Regions from separate parts of the Massilia sp. UBA6681 genome, predicted to be linked through region 4. Evidence: predicted binding sites of a transcription regulator. Region 4 holds the regulator's gene; each other region holds the start of a gene.
The links. Region 4 encodes sigma-54, which starts transcription at its own class of promoters, with help from an activator protein. Its sites were predicted from a motif close to TGGCANGNAANCTGCTTT; they were not measured.
Positions count from the first base shown of each region.

Region 1: B2R83_RS01705 (TldD/PmbA family protein) is a predicted target of sigma-54. The motif match lies at 3,089-3,106, and genes of this name have one in related genera.
Region 2: B2R83_RS15820 (PEP-CTERM sorting domain-containing protein) is a predicted target of sigma-54. The motif match lies at 3,588-3,605, and genes of this name have one in related genera.
Region 3: B2R83_RS08835 (PEP-CTERM sorting domain-containing protein) is a predicted target of sigma-54. The motif match lies at 2,570-2,587, and genes of this name have one in related genera.

Region 1 covers NZ_DKJX01000011.1:36,572-41,600, reverse strand. The annotation lists gene B2R83_RS01720 (serine hydrolase) at 1-264, shown strand, start outside; gene B2R83_RS01715 (S1C family serine protease) at 380-1,951, opposite strand; gene B2R83_RS01710 (class I SAM-dependent methyltransferase) at 2,063-2,863, opposite strand; gene B2R83_RS01705 (TldD/PmbA family protein) at 3,254-4,888, shown strand; gene B2R83_RS01700 (TldD/PmbA family protein) at 4,904-5,029, shown strand, end outside.
Region 2 covers NZ_DKJX01000087.1:45,103-50,131, reverse strand. The annotation lists gene B2R83_RS15830 (CocE/NonD family hydrolase) at 1-1,632, opposite strand, end outside; gene B2R83_RS15825 (amino acid permease) at 1,815-3,188, opposite strand; gene B2R83_RS15820 (PEP-CTERM sorting domain-containing protein) at 3,639-4,295, shown strand; gene B2R83_RS15815 (hypothetical protein) at 4,292-4,657, opposite strand; gene B2R83_RS15810 (DUF3616 domain-containing protein) at 4,757-5,029, opposite strand, start outside.
Region 3 covers NZ_DKJX01000054.1:80,898-85,926, reverse strand. The annotation lists gene pepN (aminopeptidase N) at 1-1,561, opposite strand, end outside; gene B2R83_RS08840 (DUF4136 domain-containing protein) at 1,756-2,421, shown strand; gene B2R83_RS08835 (PEP-CTERM sorting domain-containing protein) at 2,618-3,271, shown strand; gene B2R83_RS08830 (hypothetical protein) at 3,264-3,386, opposite strand; gene B2R83_RS08825 (quinone oxidoreductase family protein) at 3,383-4,357, opposite strand; gene B2R83_RS08820 (methylglyoxal synthase) at 4,383-4,775, opposite strand; gene B2R83_RS08815 (DMT family transporter) at 4,772-5,029, opposite strand, start outside.
Region 4 covers NZ_DKJX01000031.1:3,741-8,769, reverse strand. The annotation lists gene B2R83_RS04115 (KdsC family phosphatase) at 1-479, shown strand, start outside; gene lptC (LPS export ABC transporter periplasmic protein LptC) at 508-1,110, shown strand; gene lptA (lipopolysaccharide transport periplasmic protein LptA) at 1,146-1,703, shown strand; gene lptB (LPS export ABC transporter ATP-binding protein) at 1,712-2,491, shown strand; gene B2R83_RS04095 (RNA polymerase factor sigma-54) at 2,507-3,979, shown strand; gene hpf (ribosome hibernation-promoting factor, HPF/YfiA family) at 4,037-4,390, shown strand; gene B2R83_RS04085 (enoyl-CoA hydratase/isomerase family protein) at 4,534-5,029, shown strand, end outside.

The sequences.
Region 1 (5,029 bases), on a different contig from region 4:
ATCAAACGCGTGAACAACAAGCTGGTGCTGTCGTTCGCGAAGACGCCGGACCTGACCGGGGAGATGGAGCACTTTCAGCACGACACCTTCATCGTGCGCTGGAAGGAGCGCAACTTCAATGCGGATGCCTACGTGACCTTCTCGCTGGACCACGACGGCAGCATCGAACGGGTGCGCATGAAGCCGGTGTCGACGGAAACGGACTTCAGCTATGACTTCCAGGATCTGCTCTTCACGCCGGTGAAGAAGGACAAGAAAGTTTGATGTAAAGTCAAAATTGGGTTCCCGCCTGCGCGGGAACGACGTGCTTATTGTGTTGGCCTAAAGACCGTCATCCCCGCGCAGGCGGGGATCCAAGGTTGCATGAGCAGCCCTCAGCTCACTTCCCGTTCCACACCTTCATCATATCCTCCGACCCCTGCGTCCGAATCCCGTTATCCGACAGGATCCCCTCGGTCGCATCCAGCACCGCCTTGCGCGGCAGGATCATGTTCTCGCCATAGCGCTGGTCGAACTTGAACACGACGTGCTCGTCCTTCAAATCGCGCAGCGTCGACACCAGGTGGGCCAGGCTGCGGATCTTGACGCCGTTGACAGTGTCGACCACCGAGCCGAAGCGGTTGTTGTAGCCGCGTACCAGCGGATGCGGGAAGAACGGGCCGCTGATCACCACCAGCTCCTCACGCGTGGCGTCCGGCGAATCGCCGCGCCGCGTGATCAGGGGGCTGTCGTTGAAGGCATAGGCATTTGCCGCCGGCGCGCTCGCCACCATGAAGGACAGGAATTCGCTGGTGGCGCGGGTGAACACCACCGGGCCGTACACGAAGTAGGACGGATAGCCGCCGTTCAGGTCCGGAATCAGGAGCGGACGCGGGCCGCTGGTCGGCACCTCGACCTTCATCGGCTTGCCGGCGCGGATGATCGACATCGGCACCTTGCCGTCCTTCGCCAGCTGCTGGATGCGGTACTGGAAGCGCACGCGCAGGTTCGAACCCAGCTTCACCATGCCCTGGTTGTCGATCGGGTACTCGCCGACGTGGGTGACGATGTCGCCTTCCTTCAGCGGCCAGCTGGCATCGTTCTTGTACGGACGGTGCACCAGCGCGCCTTCCACCGACTTGTCGATCTTCAGGTACTGGCGCAGGCCCGTGTTCTCCAGGTTCTGGAAGCTGTCGTGCAGCAGCGGCTTGCCGTCGTAGCGGCCGTCCGCCACGTCCTTCAGGAACAGCTCGATCTCTTCGTTCGGGATCACATAGCCGATGTTCTGGGCATTGGCTGCCATCGAGAAGGCCAGGCCGATCATCTTGTCGCCCGCGATCACCGGGCCGCCGCTGTTGCCCGGGTTGATCGGCGCGTCGATCTGGATACGCAGGCCCGAGCTGAACGAGCCGTAGCCGACGAACTCCACGCGCGAGACGATGCCGCGGGTGGTCGACAGCGAGTTGCCGCCGACCGGATAGCCGTAGGCGAAGACCGCTTCGCGCACGTCCGGCAGCACGGCGGCGCGCTGCACCGGCGGGCGCTTGTCGAAGAAGCTCGGGTCTTCCAGTTCCAGCACGGCCAGGTCCAGGCCGCGCGCCAGCGCGATCACCTTGGCAGGCACCCGGTCGCCCGACTGGCTGGCCTGCACCTCGACCTGGCTGGCGTAGCCGACCACGTGGGCGTTGGTCAGGATGCGCTTGCCCTCGATGATGACGCCCGAGCCGGTGACGTCGGCCGGCGAGGCCTTGGTCCAGGGCTTGTACGGGTCCGGACGGCGCACGGTGGCGAAGATCTTGACCACCGAGTTCTCGACCGCCGGCAGGGCCGGCGCCCTGGTGGCGGACGGGGTGGCGACGGCCGGCGAGGGCGGCGTGGCGGGAGTCGGTGCCGGAGGCGGGGAGGTGTCCTGGGCGTGGACGAGGCCGCTCAGGGCGAATGCCACGGCGGCGGCGAGGCGTGCGGTTTTCATGGGTTCCTTCGGTGGCTCAACAGTAGTACGAGTGGCAAGAATATACACGCTCGCCGCCGAAGGATATACACCAATCTTCACGGGAGGCGTTGCGCCTCCCGGCGGAGGGGATTACTGCTTGACGAACTTCAGCGTCATGCGGTCGCTCTCGCCGATCGCCATGTACTTCTCGCGGTCCTTGTCCTTGTTGGACAGCACCGGCGGCAGGGTCCACACGCCCTTTTCGTGGTTGGCGGTGTCCTTCGGGTTGGCATTGATTTCGGACTTGGCGGCCAACTTGAAGCCGGCGCCTTCGATGGTCTTGATGACCCAGGCCTCGTGCACGTAGCCGCTCGAGGCCTTGGCATCCTGCGTCATCGATGCCGGCAGGCGATGGTCGACCACGCCCAGCACGCCGCCGGGTTTGAGCACCTTGTGGATTTCCTTGAAGGTGTTCTTCAGCGCCTCCTCGCCGTTGCCGACCCAGTTGTGCAGGTTGCGGAAGGTGAGCACCATGTCGACGCTGTTCGGCGCCGCGATCTGGTAGGTGGCAGGCGGCTCGAATACGGCCGGGACCACCTTGTCGTAGACCGCCGGCGTCGCCTCGAACTTCTGCTTGAGCGCCATGCCGCCGCGCTTTTCCGGCACGAAGGCCTGGCCTGCGGCGATCAGCTTGCCGTTCTGGCGCAGGTAGGGCGCCAGGATCTCGGTGTACCAGCCGCCGCCGGGCGCCAGTTCCACCACCGTCATGTTGGGCTTGATGCCGAAGAAGGTCAGCGTTTCGTACGGGTGGCGCGCCGCGTCGCGCGCCTTGTTGGCGGCGCTGCGGTGTTCGCCGGCGATGGCGGCTTTCAGGGCGTCGTCCGCCAGCGCGGTGCCGGCGGCGCCGGCCAGGCCGGTGGCCAGCATGGCGGCCAGGATCAGTCGTTTCATCGGTTCGAAGTCTCCAGGTGATTGTGCGCGGCCGGGCGGGACGCCGCCGCCGCGCTGATGATCGGTCACACTTGCCGGACAGTCAAGCGTTCTTCAAACATGCATATGTCTCACTCGTAAACATGTCCGCGCAGGTGTCCGCGGCGGACGCCCGGACACCTACCCGGACACTTTGCGCGGACAGTGGACGCCCACTAAATCATGGGTTTAAAACGTGCTTTGATCTGGCACAACAATTGCCTATTCAAAACCTCGAGTTGCTGCTAAGGTTGACAAGTTTAGCGGAGCCATCAGCCCCGTCGAAACCACTCCCTCCGTAGTAAATACAAGAGCGGGCCGCACCACAAGGCGGGACCGCTGCCCAGAAGTAGGTTGATTTCAGGAGACTTTATGGAACGCCGTACCTTTCTCAATTTCAGCAGCCTGGCGCTCGCCTCCACGCTCGTCCCCTTCAGCCGCGCGATCGCCGCGGACGAACTGCTCAGCTCCATGCCCACGGCCGCCAAGAAGGCGCTGGCCGACGTCGCGCTGAACGCCGCCACCAAGGCCGGCGCCAGCTATGCCGACGTGCGCATCGGCCGCTACCTGAACCAGTTCATCACCACGCGCGACCTGAACGTGGAGAACGTGGCGAACACCGAGTCGGCCGGCGTCGGCGTGCGCGTGATCGCGAACGGCGCCTACGGCTTCGCCGCCACCTCGGACATGAGCAACGACGGCATCGCCAATGCGGCGCGCCAGGCGGTGGCGATTGCCAAGGCCAACGCCAAGCTGCAGTCCGAACCGGTGCGCCTTGCACCAGTGAAGGGCGTCGGGGAAGTATCGTGGAACACGCCGATCAAGAAGGACTGGCGCACCGTGCCGATCAAGGAGAAGGCAGACCTGCTGATCGCCGCCAACAAGGCCGGCATGGAAGGCGGCGCGACCTTCATGAACTCGATGCTGTTCCAGGTGAACCAGCAGAAGTACTTCGCTTCCACTGACGGCTCCTACATCGAGCAGGACGTGCACCGCCTGTGGGCCCCGTTCCAGGCCACCGCAGTGGACAAGGCCACCGGCAAGTTCCGCTCGCGCTCCGGCCTGGGCGCGCCGGTCGGCAAGGGCTATGAATACCTGGATGGCCTCAAGGAGCACAAGATCAAGGCCGCGGGCGGCGTTGCGACCCTGTACACCGATACCTACGACATCATCGAGGATGCGCGCGCCGCGGGCCGCGATGCCAAGGCCAAGCTGACCGCCAAGTCTGTCCTCCCGGGCAAGTACGACCTGATGCTGTCGCCGGAACACCTGTGGCTGACGATCCACGAAAACGTTGGACACCCGACGGAACTGGACCGCGTGCTCGGCTACGAAGCCAACTACGCCGGCACCAGCTTCGCCACCCTGGATAAATGGGAATCGAAGAAGTTCAAGTACGGTAACCCGATCGTCAACCTGTTCGCCGACAAGACGACCCCGGGTTCGCTCGGCGCCATCGGCTACGACGATGAGGGCGTCAAGACCAAGAAGTGGGACATCATCAAGGACGGCATCCTGGTCAACTACCAAGCCACCCGCGACCAGGCCCACATCATCGGCGAGAAGGAATCGCACGGCTGCTCCTACGCCGACTCGTGGAACTCGGTGCAGTTCCAGCGCATGCCGAACGTCTCCCTTGCGGCCGGCAAGAAGAAGCTGACCCCGGACGAGATGGTCAAGGACATCAAGAAGGGCATCTACATCGTCGGCGACGGCTCCTTCTCGATCGACCAGCAGCGCTACAACGCCCAGTTCGGCGGCCAGCTGTTCTACGAGATCAAGGACGGCAAGATCGGCCAGATGCTGGAAGACGTGGCCTACCAGGCCAACACCCAGGAATTCTGGACCGCCTGCACCGCCATCTGCGACGAGCGCGACTGGCGCATGGGCGGTTCCTTCTTCGACGGCAAGGGCCAGCCGCCGCAGATCAGCATCGTGTCGCACGGGTCGTCGACCGCGCGCTTCAACGGCATCAACGTGATCAACACCGCCCGCAAGATCGGCTAAGGCAAGAGGACCCTCATGAGCATCCTTACCCAGGACCAGACCAAGCGCATCACCGACCGGGTGCTGTCGCTCTCGAAGGCCGACGAGTGCATCGTCAACATCGAAGGCGCCCGCATCGGCAACATCCGTTTCGCCCGCAAT
Region 2 (5,029 bases), on a different contig from region 4:
GTAGCGCGCGCGGAAAATGGTGTCGCCGATGATCCAGGCGGTGCCGTCCGGCGCTACGTCGACCAGCTTGACGGCGAAGTCGGTATCCTTGGCGTTCGAGGAGACCTTCAGCACCGCATCCACGAAACCGGCCACGCTGACGGCCTTCGGCAGCGGGTCGCTGGTGTAGACCAGCACGTCGCTGCGCGCCTCGACCGGACGCTGGTCGAAGGCGCCTGGCACCACGATGCCGCCGTTGCAGCAGTCGCCGCCGCCGATGGTCTGCACCGGATTCATCGGGTCATAGCGGTAGCGATCGGCCGCTTCGCCCGCACCGGGCGCCTGCGGCAGCAGGCGGCCGTCGCCGTACAACGAGTTCGCCTTCCCGCCGGAGCGCAGGTACAGGCGCATCGGCTTGGCTTTTTCCGGCGGCCAGGTGCCCGCGCTCTGCCAGCGGTTGGCGCCCATCTCGAAATAGCGCACGTGCGGGGTATTCGCGGGGAAGGCCTTGGTGTCGCCCTTCAGCCAGCGGTCGAACCAGCCGTAGATGGCGCCGTCGACGTCGAAACTGGTATCGCCCATATTGCGCTCGCCGATGGTGTTGTTCGGGCCGAGACGGGAGAAGGCGCAATGCACGTTCGGCGCCACCACCGCGTACTGGTTGGCGCTGGCTTCCTTGTCGGTGCCGGCCGCGGCGGCGTGCTTGAACAGCTCGAGGTTGGGGCCGATCGAGACGTCGTACCAGCTGTTGAACCACAGCGCCGGCACGCCCCAGCCCATGCCTTCGTGGTACAGGCCGCCTTTTTGCCAGGCCGGGTCGCTTGGCGTGCGCTTGATTAGTTCTTCAAAGGTGCCGGCCGGCTCGCCCAGCGAGCTCAGCAGCTGGTCGACCGGCAGGTGCTTGATCTGCTTGTTCCAGTCGACCTGCGGCTTGGCCGGGTTCAGGTCGTTGTAGGCCTCGACGCGGGCGCGCAGCTTGTCGTCGGCGATGGCGGGCAGCTGGGCGCGCAGCGGATTGTCGACGCCGTACAGCCAGACGAAGAACAGGTTGCGCGGCACGCCGCCGGTGTACCAGTTGCCTTGTTCCTGGAAGCGGCCGACCTTGCCGATGCCGGCGCCGGACGCCATCGGCACCATGGCCGCGTGCGCCGGGTGGTTCAGGCCGGCGAGGGCCAGTTGCCACTCGGCCGAGGACGAGCAGCCGAGCGTGCCGACCTTGCCGTTCGACCAGTCCTGCCTGGCGATCCAGCTCAGGGTGTCGTAGCCGTCGTTCTGCGGATTGCCCAGGATTTCCCAGTCGCCGCCCGAGAAGTAGCGGCCGCGCTCGCTCTGTACGATGAAGGTGTAGCCGCGCTTGACCGATTCGAGCACGTAGCGCTGGGTCGAGCCTTTCAGCTTGCCTTCGTTGTACGGCGTCTTCCACAGGATGGCGGGCAACTTGCCGCTGGCGTTCTTCGGCATGTAGATGTCGGTCGACAGCGTGATGCCGTCGCGCATCGGCACCATCACGCTGAGGCGGGACGTGGCGATCAGCGCCAGTTCCTTTTCCAGGGCTTCCTGGCTGTACTTGCTGTAGTCCTGCGCCGCGACGACGACGTGGGCGTCGGCCGCGAACAGGGCGAGTGCGACGAAACTGGCGACAATCTTCTTCAAGCTGACTCCTTCGGCTCATGGATGAGGAATGGCCGGGCGGCGCTGGGCGGCCCGGACAAGCACATGGAATGATGCTCCACTGGAGTAATACTTTATCAACAGTCCGGCTGTTGAGCTAGCGCAACATGACAAAATGACTCGCCAGTCATGAAACCCGCGCGCGCTGTCGCTTTATCGCGTCTTTACGCCACCGGTGCGATCGTGGCGCCTGCCAGCTTGCGCTGGCGCAGCCAGTAGCCCAGCGCCAGCAGGGCCAGCCAGGCCGGGATCATCCACACCGACAACTGCAGCCCCGGCGTCAGGTACATCACCACGATGATGCCGGCCAGGAAGGCCAGGCACAGGTAGTTCGTGAGCGGGAACCAGGGGCTGCGGAAGGCGGTCGCCTGGCCCGCCGCCTGTTTGGCGCGGCGGAAGCGCAGGTGGCTCCAGCACACCATGCCCCAGTTGATGACTAGCGCCGCCACTGCCAGGCCCATCAGCATGCCGAAGGCGTCGCGTGGCAGGAAATAGTTGACGCAGATGCAGATGCCGGTGGCCACCGCCGACACGCCCAGGGCGGCCAGCGGCACGCCGCGCTTGCTGACCTTGAGCAGGGCGCGCGGCGCGTTGCCCTGTTCGGCCAGGCCGAACAGCATGCGACTGTTGGCATAGGTGCAGCCGTTGTAGACCGACAGGGCGGCCGTCAGCACCACCAGATTGAGGATGTTGGCCACCGCATTGCTGTCCAGCGCGGCGAAGATCAGCACGAAGGGGCTGCCGCCGGTGACGACCTTCTGCCACGGATACAGCATCAGCAGCACGGCCAGGGCGCCGACGTAGAAGATGGCGATGCGCCAGATGGCCTGGTTGATGGCGCGCGGGATGGTGCGGCCCGGGTTGTCGGCTTCGGCCGCGGTGATGCCGATCATTTCCAGGCCGCCGAAGGAGAACATGATGACCGCCATCGACAGCGCCAGGCCGGCGAAGCCGTTCGGGAAGAAGCCGCCGTGCTGCCACAGGTTGGCCACGCCGGCCTGGGGACCGGCCGTATCGCTGATCAGGAGGTACAGGCCGAACACGATCATGCCGACCACGGCCGCCACCTTGATGATGGAAAACCAGAATTCCAGCTCGCCGAAGGTTTTCACGTTGAGCAGGCTGAGGGAATTGACGAGCACGAAGAAGGCGAGCGCCGAGACCCAGGTCGGGATGTCCGGGAACCAGTACTGGACGTAGATGCCGAGCGCGGACAGCTCGGCCATGCTGACGAGGATGTACATCACCCAGTAGTTCCATCCGGAGACGAAGCCGGTCATCGGGCTGCCGTACTTGCTGGCGAAATAGCCGAAGGAACCGGCGACCGGCTCGTCGACGATCATTTCGCCGAGCTGGCGCATGATGAGGAAGGCGACCAGGCCGGCGATCGCATAGCCGAGCAGGGCGGAGGGGCCGGCTTGCTGGATGGTCTGGGCCACGCCCAGGAACAGGCCGGTGCCGATGGCGCCGCCGAGGGCGATCAGCTGGATGTGGCGGTTCTTTAAGCCGCGTTTGAGTTCATGCTTGGCGGTGTCCATCGTCGGCCTTAAGCGAAAGTTGCCTTAAAGCCAGCGATTCTACTGCAAGCAGGGCCGCGATGGACGGCGCGCCTCCCGAAAGGTGGTCGACACGCCGCCCGGGCGGATCAGAAGCGGCGGTAGCTGCGGCGTCCCATCGGATAGCGTTGCGCCATCTTGCCGCCGAATTTTTTCCAGAGCAGGCCTGCAATGGCCATCATGATCATCTTGCGCATGGCGATTCTCCAATCAATGAAAGTGGACGGGCCACGGTGTGGCGTGGCGATGGAAACAGCTTAGCAAAAGGACGATTCAGGCGGCGCGAGCCTCAGGAAGCGAGTGTCGGTAAATTTGACACGCGCTCGATCTTCAGGACGCCGACGCGGACTACTTGATTAATTCTTAAGCAAACTTTCCTGCAGGCATAAAGATTGCTTGAAAGTCGGTTACAACATTTCATAAGGATGTCCCATGAAGCTCACGCCTGGCCTGAAAGCCATCGCCTGCGTCGCCATGTTTGCGGCGAGCCAATTTGTCGCGTCGAATGCCGCGGCTAGCCTGATCGACTTCGAAGAGGTCGCCGACTGGACCGAGCTCACTCCCTCCGGCATGAGCGCCTCAGGCTACAAGCTGGCCATGGGCGACGGCGGAAATGCCGGTGCTTTTTCCTTCATCATTGCGGGCACCGGCGACAGTACAGGGCTGAGCGGGAATGGCAGCACGCGCCTGGTGAACTTCAATGGCGCGAACGTGACCCTCTCGGCCGCGAACCAGGGGGCGTTCGACCTGTTCAGTTTCGACGGCGGCGAGAGCTGGTTCGGCGACGAGCACTTCTGGGCAGACCGGATCAGCGTGGTCGGGACCCTGGCAGGCGGCGGCACCGTCACCCAGACCTTCGACCTGGACCTCGTCAAGCATGCTGTCTCGGGCATGCAGACCTTCACCCTGGACGCCAGCTTCCGCAAGCTGCTGTCGGTCACCTTCAGCGGCATCGGCGGCAATCCGGAATTTTCGATCGATAACATTTCGGTGAATGCGGTGCCGGAGCCGGCATCGGGCGCACTCCTGCTGCTGGGCGCTGCCGGCATTGCGGCCGTGCGGCGCCGGCGCGCCATGCCCAGGGCTTAACCCGGCATCAGGAAGAAGGCGATGACACCTGCCAGGCTGGCGCCGAGCATCATCAGCAAGAAGCCCGACATGCGGGCCAGCGACACCAGGCGGCCGCCCTGGGGACGGCTGCGCAGCAGGTAGAGGGGAATGCCGATCGGCGCCATCGCCACCACGGCCGTGCTCATCCAGCGTGGGCGCCGGTACAGCCGCGCCTCGCTGTCCAGGCGATACCAGTAATAGGGCAGGAAGCTCAGCAGGAAGGCCGAGAGCAACATCCACCACACGGGCATGTGTACGTGGGAGGCGGCGTACAGGGCGTCGGACATGCCGCAGGCAAACATGAGCGCCAGCAGCGCCCACAGGGTATTCTTGGGAGTCATTGCGTTGATTCAGGAGCGAGGCGTCGAGAATACCACCGGCGCCTGGCCGCGAAATTCAACAAAAATCACGGGCGTGCGGAAATATGCGCCCTTCATGAATTATTTCGCAGGCTTGCCAGCAAGGGGGCGCTCGCGCCGCGGCAGCGTGAAGACGTCCGCCACCAGGGTACTGTCGCCGATCTGCCGGCTGGGCGAGGCTGAATCGTGCACCACCAGCAGCGTGTCGCGCCCATTCTTGTCGACCGCGAATAGCGCGATGCCTTCGGGGTGATCGACCCCATGGCCGAAGGGCAGCTCCAGCACCCGTTCGAGCTGGTCCGCCGCCATCACGCATTCCTTGCCAGGCTGGGTTGCGCCGCGCCAGCGGAACAG
Region 3 (5,029 bases), on a different contig from region 4:
CGAGCACGGTGGTGGTCCCCAGCTCCTTGCCGTCCAGCGTCAGCGGCATGTCGTTGCCCTCGCGGTCGAGCAGGCCGACGGCCACCGGGATGTGGAAGGGACGCTTCTCCGGCTGGCCCGGGGTCGGCGGGCAGGACTGGAACAGCGTGATGCCGTAGGTCTGCGCGCCTTCGTCGTAGCGCGCCTCGAAGCGCAGCACCGGGGTGCCGGCCTGGTCATACCAGCGCTCGAACTGCGTCAGGTCGCGGCCATTGGCGTCGGCCATGGCCTTGCGGAAGTCGTCGCAGGTGACGGCCTGCTCGTCATGGCGCTGGAAGTACAGGTCCATGCCCTTGCGGAAGCCTTCGCGGCCCAGCAGGGTCTGGTACATGCGCACCACTTCGGCGCCCTTCTCGTACACGGTGACGGTATAAAAATTGTTGATCTCGACAAAGGAGTCCGGGCGCACCGGGTGGGCCATCGGGCCGGCGTCCTCCGGGAACTGGGCCTGGCGCAGGGTGCGCACCTGGTCGATGCGGGTGACGGCGCGGCCGGTCTCGGTGCCGATCATGTCGGCAGTGAATTCCTGGTCGCGGAACACCGTGAGGCCTTCCTTGAGCGAAAGCTGGAACCAGTCGCGGCAGGTGACGCGGTTGCCGGTCCAGTTGTGGAAGTACTCGTGCGCCACCACCGCCTCGATGCCCTGGAAGTCGATGTCGGTGGCCACGCGCGGGTTGGCCAGCACGAACTTGGTGTTGAAGATGTTCAGGCCCTTGTTCTCCATCGCGCCCATGTTGAAGTCGCTGGTGGCGACGATCATGAAGCGGTCGAGGTCGAGTTCCAGCCCGTAGCGCTCCTCGTCCCAGCGGATGCTGTGCTTGAGCGACTGCATCGCGTAGTCGGTCTTGTCGAGGTTGCCCTCTTCGACCCACACCTGCAGCAGCGCGTCGCGGCCGTCGGCCAGCCGGAAGGTCTCTTCCTGGCAGACCAGGCGCGCGGCGACCAGCGCGAACAGGTAGGACGGCTTCTTGAACGGGTCTTCCCACTTGGCGTAGTGGCGGCCGTCGCCCAGCTCGCCTTCTTCCAGCAGGTTGCCGTTGGAGAGCAGCACCGGATAGCGTTCCTTGTCGGCGCGCAGCATGACCGTGTACTTCGCCATCACGTCCGGGCGGTCCGGGAAATAGGTGATGCGGCGGAAGCCTTCGGCCTCGCACTGGGTGAAGAAGTTGCCGTTCGAGGTGTACAGGCCGCTCAGCGTGGTGTTCTGCTCCGGCACGCAGACGGTCTCGATCTCGAGGGTGGCTTCTTCGGGCGCGTTCGGGATGGTGAGCATGTTGCCGTTGATCGCGTAGTCGCGGTCTTCCAGCTGCCGGCCGTTCAGGCGCAGCGCCACCAGTTCGATGTCCTCCCCGTAGAGTTCGATCTCGCGCTGGGCGCTGTCGGGGTTGCGGCGCACCGTCATGCGGTTGGCGACCACGGTACGGGCGGGGTCGAGGTCGAAGCCAAGCTCAACTGTTTCCACCAGGTAGCTCGGCGGGGTATAGTCACTCCGGTAAATCGTCTGGGGCGTATCGGTGCGCATAGGAAGTCCGCAAAAGGCAGGTTGGGATGCTGGCTGAAGTGCTTATTTTACCAACATGATTTTCGGCTGGCCGCTACGTTGCGGTATGTATCGGAATGTGCATGCAGTAACCGCGTGTAAATTAATTCACCTAGTTGCTGAACAGAAGATAATCTAGAGGATAGGAAAAGTCCGTATTCACGAGGGAGAAAGCAATGAAACGCCTGATGATCGCCGCCGGAGCGGCGCTCACGATGCTGCTGACCGGGTGCGCCACCACGATCCGCAGCGATGTCACCACCTTTCACCAGTGGCCGGCACAGATCGAGGACAAGAGCTACGTGTTCGAGGCGCCGCCGGCAGCCGACGACACGCTGGAATACCGCGCCTACCAGGATCTGGTGCGCGGCCAGCTGGCGCGCCTGGGCTTCCGCGATGCCGCAGGCGGCAAGCCGGCGCTGACGGTAGCGATGCGCTTCACCACCACCGAAGTGCCGGTGCGCGTGGTCGAGCCGATCACGCCCTTCGCCCACCCGTTCGCCTCACCGTTCTACCGCCCCTACTACCATCCGGCGCGGCGCTTCGGCTACCGCGGCCTGCACCGTCCGTACTGGGGCGGTTTCTACAGCAGCCCGTTCTACGATCCGTTCTGGAGCCCGGCCTACCAGGTCTCGATCGAGCACCGCTACCGCCGCGAACTGCAGGTCGGGATCAAGTCGGCCAGCGACGGCAAGCGCCTGTTCGACGTCACCGTGCACAACATGAGCCGCGAGCTGTCGACGCCGGCGCTGATGCCGGCCCTGGTGCAGAGCGCCTTCGAAGGCTTCCCGGGGCCGTCGGGCGTGGCGCGCAGGGTGGAACTGAAGCAGCAAAACGGCTGACACGCCAGCTGCAGACGAGGACGGGGCCGCAAGGCCTCGTTCTTTTTCAGGTCGACCAAACGGCGCCCGATGTCGGTTTTCTTGACACTTTTGGGAATGAATATTTCTTAGCCGCACTAAGCCATTGATGCCATTGATATTTTCCTGCTGGCATATTTATTGCTTTTATTCATTATTCAAAAGTTAAGGAAGACCGATGAAACTTTCTATCATCCGCAGTGCCGTGTCCGCTGTGCTGTTCTGCTTCGGCCTGCATGCCCATGCTACCGTCATCGTGACGGATTCGACGTATGGCGTCGCCGATGGAAACATTCTTCTTCGCAACATTGACGTCACCCGGCACGGCGACATCCAGGACCTGAACGTCCTGATCGAGTTTTCCAAATGCGACGATCCACGCATCGGCGCGGCCGGCAGCGCCTGCATCGGCACGGGTAACTCGTTCAACAGCGAAATGATCTTCCGCCTGATTGGCCCGAAAGGGACCGTGGTCAACCTGGTCAACGCCGGCACATACACCGGCTCGCGGCCGGGCAGCGGCCGCATCAGCGTCAACTTCGACGACGAAGCCGCCACGGCGGTCGGCGGCGTGGCAACCGCCGGCAGCTTCCGCCCGGTCAAGCAGCTGTCCGCTTTCGATGCCACCGACATGTTCGGCACCTGGACCCTGCAGATCCAGGACCTGGCCGTCGGCGATCCGCTCGAATATTTCTCGTCGCACCTGGAGTTCAACGCGAATGCTGCCGGGACCGATCCGGCACCGGTGCCGGAACCGGCGTCGCTCGGACTCCTGGGCCTCGGCCTGCTGGGCTTGAGCGCCGCGCGCCGCCGCAAGCAGCCGGTCAGCTGAAGTAGGCTTCCGAGCCGAAGGTGAGCGCCACGACCAGCACCAGCGCGAACGCCAGCACGATCAAGAGGCGCCCGAACTTCGGCGCGCCGCTTTCTTCCTTGTCCGACTCCCTCATGGCAGCAGCACCGTCGAGCCGGTCGTGCGGCGCCCTTCCAGCGCCCGGTGCGCCTCGGCTGCATCCGCCAGCTTGAAGCTCTGCTTGACCTCGATTCTGATCTTCCCGCTTTCCACCATCTCGAACAATTCGGCCGCCATCGCCTCGAGCGCGGGCCGGGTCGCGGCATAGGCAAACAGCGTCGGACGCGTGATGTAGAGCGAGCCGCGCGAAGCCAGTTCGGAAAGCGCGAAGGGCGGCACCGCGCCGGACGCATTGCCGAAGCTGACCATCAGGCCGCGCGGCTGCAGGCAGTCGAGCGAACGGATGAAGGTGTCCTTGCCGACCGAGTCATAGACCACCGGCACCCTGGCGCCCTCGGTAATCTCCAGCACGCGCTGCACCACGTCCTCGGTGTTGTAATTGATGACGTGGGCCGCCCCGTGGGCGCGCGCCAGTTCCGCCTTTTCCTCGGAGCCGACGGTGCCGATCAGGTTCACGCCGAGCGCCTTCGCCCACTGGCAGGCGATCAGCCCGACGCCGCCCGCCGCCGCATGGAACAGGATGGTCTGGCCGGGCTGCAGCTGGTAGGTCTGGCGGAACAGGTATTGCACCGTCAGGCCCTGCAGCATCATGGCGGCGCCAGTCTCGAAGGAAATCGCGTCCGGCAGGCGCACCAGCATGTTGGCCGGCATGACGCGCGCCTCGCTGTAGGCGCCCGCCGGGCCGCCGGCATAGGCGACGCGGTCGCCCGGCCGAACGTGGGTGACGCCCTCGCCCACCGCCTCGACCACGCCGGCGCCTTCCTGGCCCAGGCCGGACGGCAGGGCCAGCTTGTACAGGCCGCTGCGGTAATAGGTGTCGATGTAGTTCAGGCCGATGGCATGGTGGCGCACGCGCGCCTCGCCCGGGCCGGGATCGCCGACTTCGACGTCCGCGTACTCGAGCACTTCGGGGCCACCGAGGGTGGCGATGCGGATGGCTTTGACCAGCATGGGATTCTCCAAGTGCGGCTCGCTAGGCGCGGGCGCGCATCAGTTGCGACAGCACCAGGCGCGCGGTCGAGACGTTGGTGGCGCAGGCGATGTCGTGCACGTCGCAGGCGCGCACCAGGGCGTTGATGTCGGGTTCGTGCGGCTGCGGCGTCATCGGGTCGCGCAGGAAGATCACGCAGTCGATCTCGCCCTGCACCAGCTGGGCGCCGATCTGCAGGTCGCCGCCGACCGGACCCGAATGCTTGCGCTCGACCGTGAGTCCGAGCTCGTTGGCCAGGCGCCCGCCGGTGGTGCCGGTGGCCGAGAGCGTGCAACCCTTGAGGAAATCAAGGTACTCCCTGGCCAGGGTGATCATGTCGTCCTTCTTCCTGTCGTGCGCGATCAGTGCAATGCGTGGCTTGGTCATTGTCGTCATTTTTTCAGCGAGAGAGAATAGATCCCCACCAGCACGAGACCGGTGCCGGCCAGCTGTACGCCGGTTACCGGCTCGCCGAGGATCAGCGCGCCGAGGAACAGCGTCGATACCGGACCGATCATCCCGGCCTGCGAGGCGGTCGCGGCGCCGATGCGCTGGACCGCGGCCATGGTCATGAACACGGGGAAGATCGTACAGAATACCCCATTCACCAGCGAGAGCCAGTAAACCTCCGCCGGCTGCACCAGCATGCT
Region 4 (5,029 bases):
TCGACGTCGACGGCGTGCTCACCGACGGCAGCCTCACCTACGGCCCGGACGGCGAAGTCACCAAGACCTTCAACGTGCTCGACGGCCTCGGCATCCAGCTGCTGAACAAGACCGGCGTCAAGACCGCCATCATCAGCGCACGCAAGTCGCCGATCGTGGTCAAGCGCGCCGCCGACCTCGGCATCGCGCACGTCTACCAGGGCATCCACGACAAGCGCGTCGGCTTCGCCGAGCTGCTTGCCGCCACCGGCGTCACGCCGGAGGAATGCGGCTACATCGGCGACGACGTGATCGACCTGCCGCTGTTCACCCGCGTCGGCTTCGCCGTCACCGTGCCCTCGGGCCACCCGGAAGTGCAGCACCGCGCCCACTACGTCACGAAGAATGCGGGCGGGCGCGGCGCCGTGCGCGAGGTCTGCGACCTCGTCATGCGCGCGCAGGGCACCTACGAGCAGGCGCTGGCGCCGTATTTCGCGTAACACGGCGATATCGGACACGGGACACGACATGGTCACCTACAAGCGCACCGCCCACCGCTGGAAGCTCCTGACGATCATGATGATCGCGACCTTCTGCGCCTTCGGCAGCTTCTGGCTGGTGCAGGTGATGGAGCAGGAGGACGCCGGCGCCCGCCTCGGCGGGCCGGGGGACGAGCCGGACTACATCGTCGAGAACTTCTCCTTCGTGCGCATGACGGAAGAGGGCAAGCCGAGCTACGTGGTGTCGGGCAAGCGCCTGGCGCATACGCCGCTGAACGACGTGTCCCAGGTCGAGGCGCCGGTGATGCAGGGCATGACGCCCGGCCGGCCGCGCATGACCATCGTCGCCAACCGCGCCCAGCTCTACCATGAAGAGCACCGCGTCGAACTGCTCGGCAACGTCGACATCCAGCGCCCGGCCACGCCGACCAGCGAAGCGCTGCGCGTGCAGACGCAGGCGCTGACCGTGCTGCCCGACGAAGAAATCCTCAAGACCGACCGGCCGATCGAGATGCAGCTGGGGGCCGCCACCGTGACCGGCACCGGCATGGTGGCCAACAACGCGACCCAGAAGCTGCACCTGGCCAGCCGCGGCCAGATCGTCTATCCGCCACGCGCGCAGCGGCAGTAGCGCCGCGCCGCGTCAACCCAGGACAAAGCAAGAACATGAAAAAAATCATCGCTGCCGTATTCCTCAGCCTGGCCGCCTTCGGCGCCTTGGCCGAGCGTGCCGATTCGCTCAAGCAGGCCGTGATCAACTTCGATTCCCTCGACGTCGACGAGGTCACGCAGACCCGCATCCTGACCGGCAACGTCGTGCTCACGCGCGGCACCCTGGTGCTGAAATCCGACCGCGCCCTGGTGAAGGAAACGCCGGAGGGCTACATGAGCGTGACCCTGACCGCCAACAACGGCAAGCTGGCGACCTTCCGCCAGAAACGCGACGGCGGTCCCGACCTGTGGGTCGAGGGCCAGGCCCAGCGCATCGAATACGACGAGCGCGCCGAACTGGTCAAGCTGTTCACCAGCGCCGAAGTGCGCGAGCTGGAGGGCGGCCGCATGACCAACGAGATCAAGGGGCCGTTCATCTCCTACGACAACCGCCGCGAAGTCGCACAGGTGCGCAACGATCCTACCGGCCAGAGCAAGGTGGGCGGCGGCCGCGGCACCCTGATCATCGCGCCCCGCCGTACCACGGCGCCAGCCGAAGGTGCAAAGCAATGACGGCAGCCATGAGCGCAAGCACCGACGCAGCGGCGACCGCGGTCGAAGGCTGCAGCACCCTGATCGTCAAGGGCCTGCAGAAGAGCTACGGCAAGCGCCTGGTGGTGCGCGACGTGTCGCTGCAGGTGGAATGCGGCGAAGTGGTGGGCCTGCTCGGCCCCAACGGCGCCGGCAAGACCACCTCCTTCTACATGATCGTCGGCCTGGTGCCCTCGGACGCCGGCACCATCGACATCAACGGCACCGACATCTCGAGCCTGCCGATCCACCGCCGTGCGGTGCTGGGCCTGTCCTACCTGCCGCAGGAAGCCTCGGTGTTCCGCAAGCTGACGGTGGAGGAGAACATCCGCGCCGTGCTGGAACTGCAGCGCGTGGACGGCAAGCCGCTCACCCGCGACCAGATCAGCGAGCGCCTCGACACCCTGCTGGCCGAACTGCAGATCGAGAAGCTGCGCGAGAACCCGGCGCTGTCGCTGTCGGGCGGCGAACGGCGCCGCGTCGAGATCGCGCGGGCGCTCGCGACCAACCCGCGCTTCGTGCTGCTCGACGAACCCTTCGCCGGCGTCGACCCGATCGCGGTGATCGAGATCCAGCGCATCGTGCGCTTCCTGAAGGAGCGCAACATCGGCGTCCTGATCACCGACCACAACGTGCGCGAGACGCTCGGCATCTGCGACCGCGCCTACATCATCAACCAGGGGGCGGTGCTGGCCTCGGGCCGCCCTGACGACATCATCGCCAACGAATCCGTACGGCGCGTGTACCTCGGCGAGCACTTCAGGATGTAATCAAGAGCACCAGGCATGAAACAGTCTCTCCAGCTACGCACTTCGCAGCACCTGGCGCTCACGCCGCAGCTGCAGCAGTCGATCCGCCTGCTGCAGCTCTCCACGCTCGAACTGCACCAGGAGATCGAGCAGATCCTGCACGACAACCCGCTGCTCGAACGGCTCGACGATCCGCTCGACCGCTCGGTGCGGCTGCTGGCGGACGGCGCGATCAATACCGCGCCGGCGAATGGCGAAGCGCCGGCGCCCCAGCCGCAGGAAGGGCAGGAGGGCGCGAAGGCCGAGCCCGAGGGCGCGGACGGCGAAGACCATGGGGAGCGTGCCGATGCCGATGCGGATTGGGGCGGCGAAGGCGGCGGCGCGCGCAGCGGCGACGACGAGGACGGCCGTCCGCAGCTGGAAGCCGACGGCATCACGCTGCGCGAGCACCTGACGGAACAGATCCGATTGAGCTGCTGCAGCCTGCGCGACCGCGCGCTGGCCGAGCTGGTGATCGATGCGCTCGACGACAACGGCTACCTGGAAGAGCCGCTCGACGACATCCATGCGCGCCTGCCGGCAGAACTCGAGATCGAGATGGACGAGCTGCGCTGCGCGCTGGCGCTGGTGCAGAGCCTGGACCCGGTGGGCGTGGGCGCGCGCAGCGCGGCCGAATGCCTGGCCCTGCAGATCCGCCGCATGCCGGGCGTGCCCCTGGTGACGCGGCGCCTTGCCTTGAAGATCGTCGAAGGCTACCTGACCTGGTTCGCGCAGCGCGAATACACCAAGCTGAAAAAGGCGCTCGACTGCGACGACGAAGACCTGCGCGAAGTGCAGGCCGTGGTCCGCCAATGCAATCCACATCCCGGCGCGGCCTTCGGTTCGGGGGTATCCGACTACGTGGTGCCGGACGTGATCGTGCGCCGCGCCAAGAACGGCTGGCAGGTGTCGCTGAACCCCGACGTCATGCCCAAGCTGCGCGTGAACTCGCTGTATGCGAACCTGCTCAAGCAGGGCAAGAGCGAAAGCCAGATGGGCGCGCAGCTGCAGGAAGCCAAGTGGCTCATCAAGAACATGCGCCAGCGCTTCGACACGATCCTGCGTGTTGCCGAGGCAATCGTCGAGCGCCAGCGCAACTTTTTCAGCCACGGCGCGGTTGCCATGCGCCCTCTTGTTTTGCGTGAGATAGCTGATACACTAGGCCTACACGAGAGCACGATCTCGCGTGTAACCACGCAGAAATACATGCTGACCCCGCACGGCATGTTCGAGCTGAAGTACTTCTTCGGAAGCCACGTCGCCACCGAAGCGGGGGGAGAAGCCTCCTCGACGGCGATCCGCGCGCTTATTGCGCAATTGACAGGAGCAGAAGACCCTAGGAATCCTCTATCCGACAGCAAGATCGCGGAGATGCTCGGGGAACAAGGTATGGTCATTGCGCGCCGGACGGTTGCCAAATACCGCGAAGCGCTCAAGATTCCTCCCGTCAGCCTCCGTAAATCCCTGTAAAGCACTGCCCACTCTCACCTTGTGGCGCGGGCAGGGCACCTTCCCAAAGGAGTGTGTATGAACCTCACAATCAGCGGCCACCATCTCGAAGTCACACCCGCCATCCGTGAATACGTTCAGAATAAGCTCGAGCGCATCACCCGCCATTTCGACCACGTGATCGACACCCACGTGTTCCTCGCCATCGATAACCTCACTGAAAAAGAAAAACGGCAAAAGGCCGAGATCAACCTACAGGTATCGGGCAAGATTCTGCATGTGGCGAGTGCTGCGCAAGATCTGTATGCGGCCATCGACACCTTGATGGACAGGTTGGACAGGCAGGTTCTGAAACACAAATCCATGCTGCAAAATCATAACCACGTGGCGCACAAGCGCCTTCCGGACAACGGAGAAGCCGCTGCCGCGTAATTCATACGGGTAGCCGCAAAACACAGCAAGGGCGTCTGAGGGGACGCCCTTTTTGCTTTTGTACAATACCTGTTACTTTTCTACGCTTCCGTTTGTACAAATGTTCTGTAGAATGCATGTCTTTTCGATCACAGAATACCATCATGACCGATACCGTCCTGACCCGCGTTGCCAACCGCACCGGCGTCATCACGCTCGACCGGCCGAAGGCGCTGAACTCCCTCTCGCTCGACATGGTGCGCGCCCTGAGCGCCATCCTGCTGCAATGGAAGGATGACGCGGGCATCGACGCGGTGGTCATCACCAGCAGCAGCGAGAAGGCCTTGTGCGCCGGCGGCGATATCCGCTTCTTCCACGAGATGGGCCACGTCGGCCCGATGGGCGGCAGCGCGCTGCTGGAAGACTTCTTCACCGAAGAATACGCACTGAACCACCTGATCCACTTCTACCCGAAGCCCTACATCGCCGTGATGGATGGCGTGGTGATGGGCGGCGGCATGGGCATCGCCCAGGGCGGCCCTGGCTGCGGCCTGCGCATCGTGACCGACCGCACCAAGATGGCGATGCCCGAGGTGAACATTGGCCTGTTCCCGGACGTCGGCGGCAGCCACTTCCTGTCGCATGCGCCGGGCCAGCTGG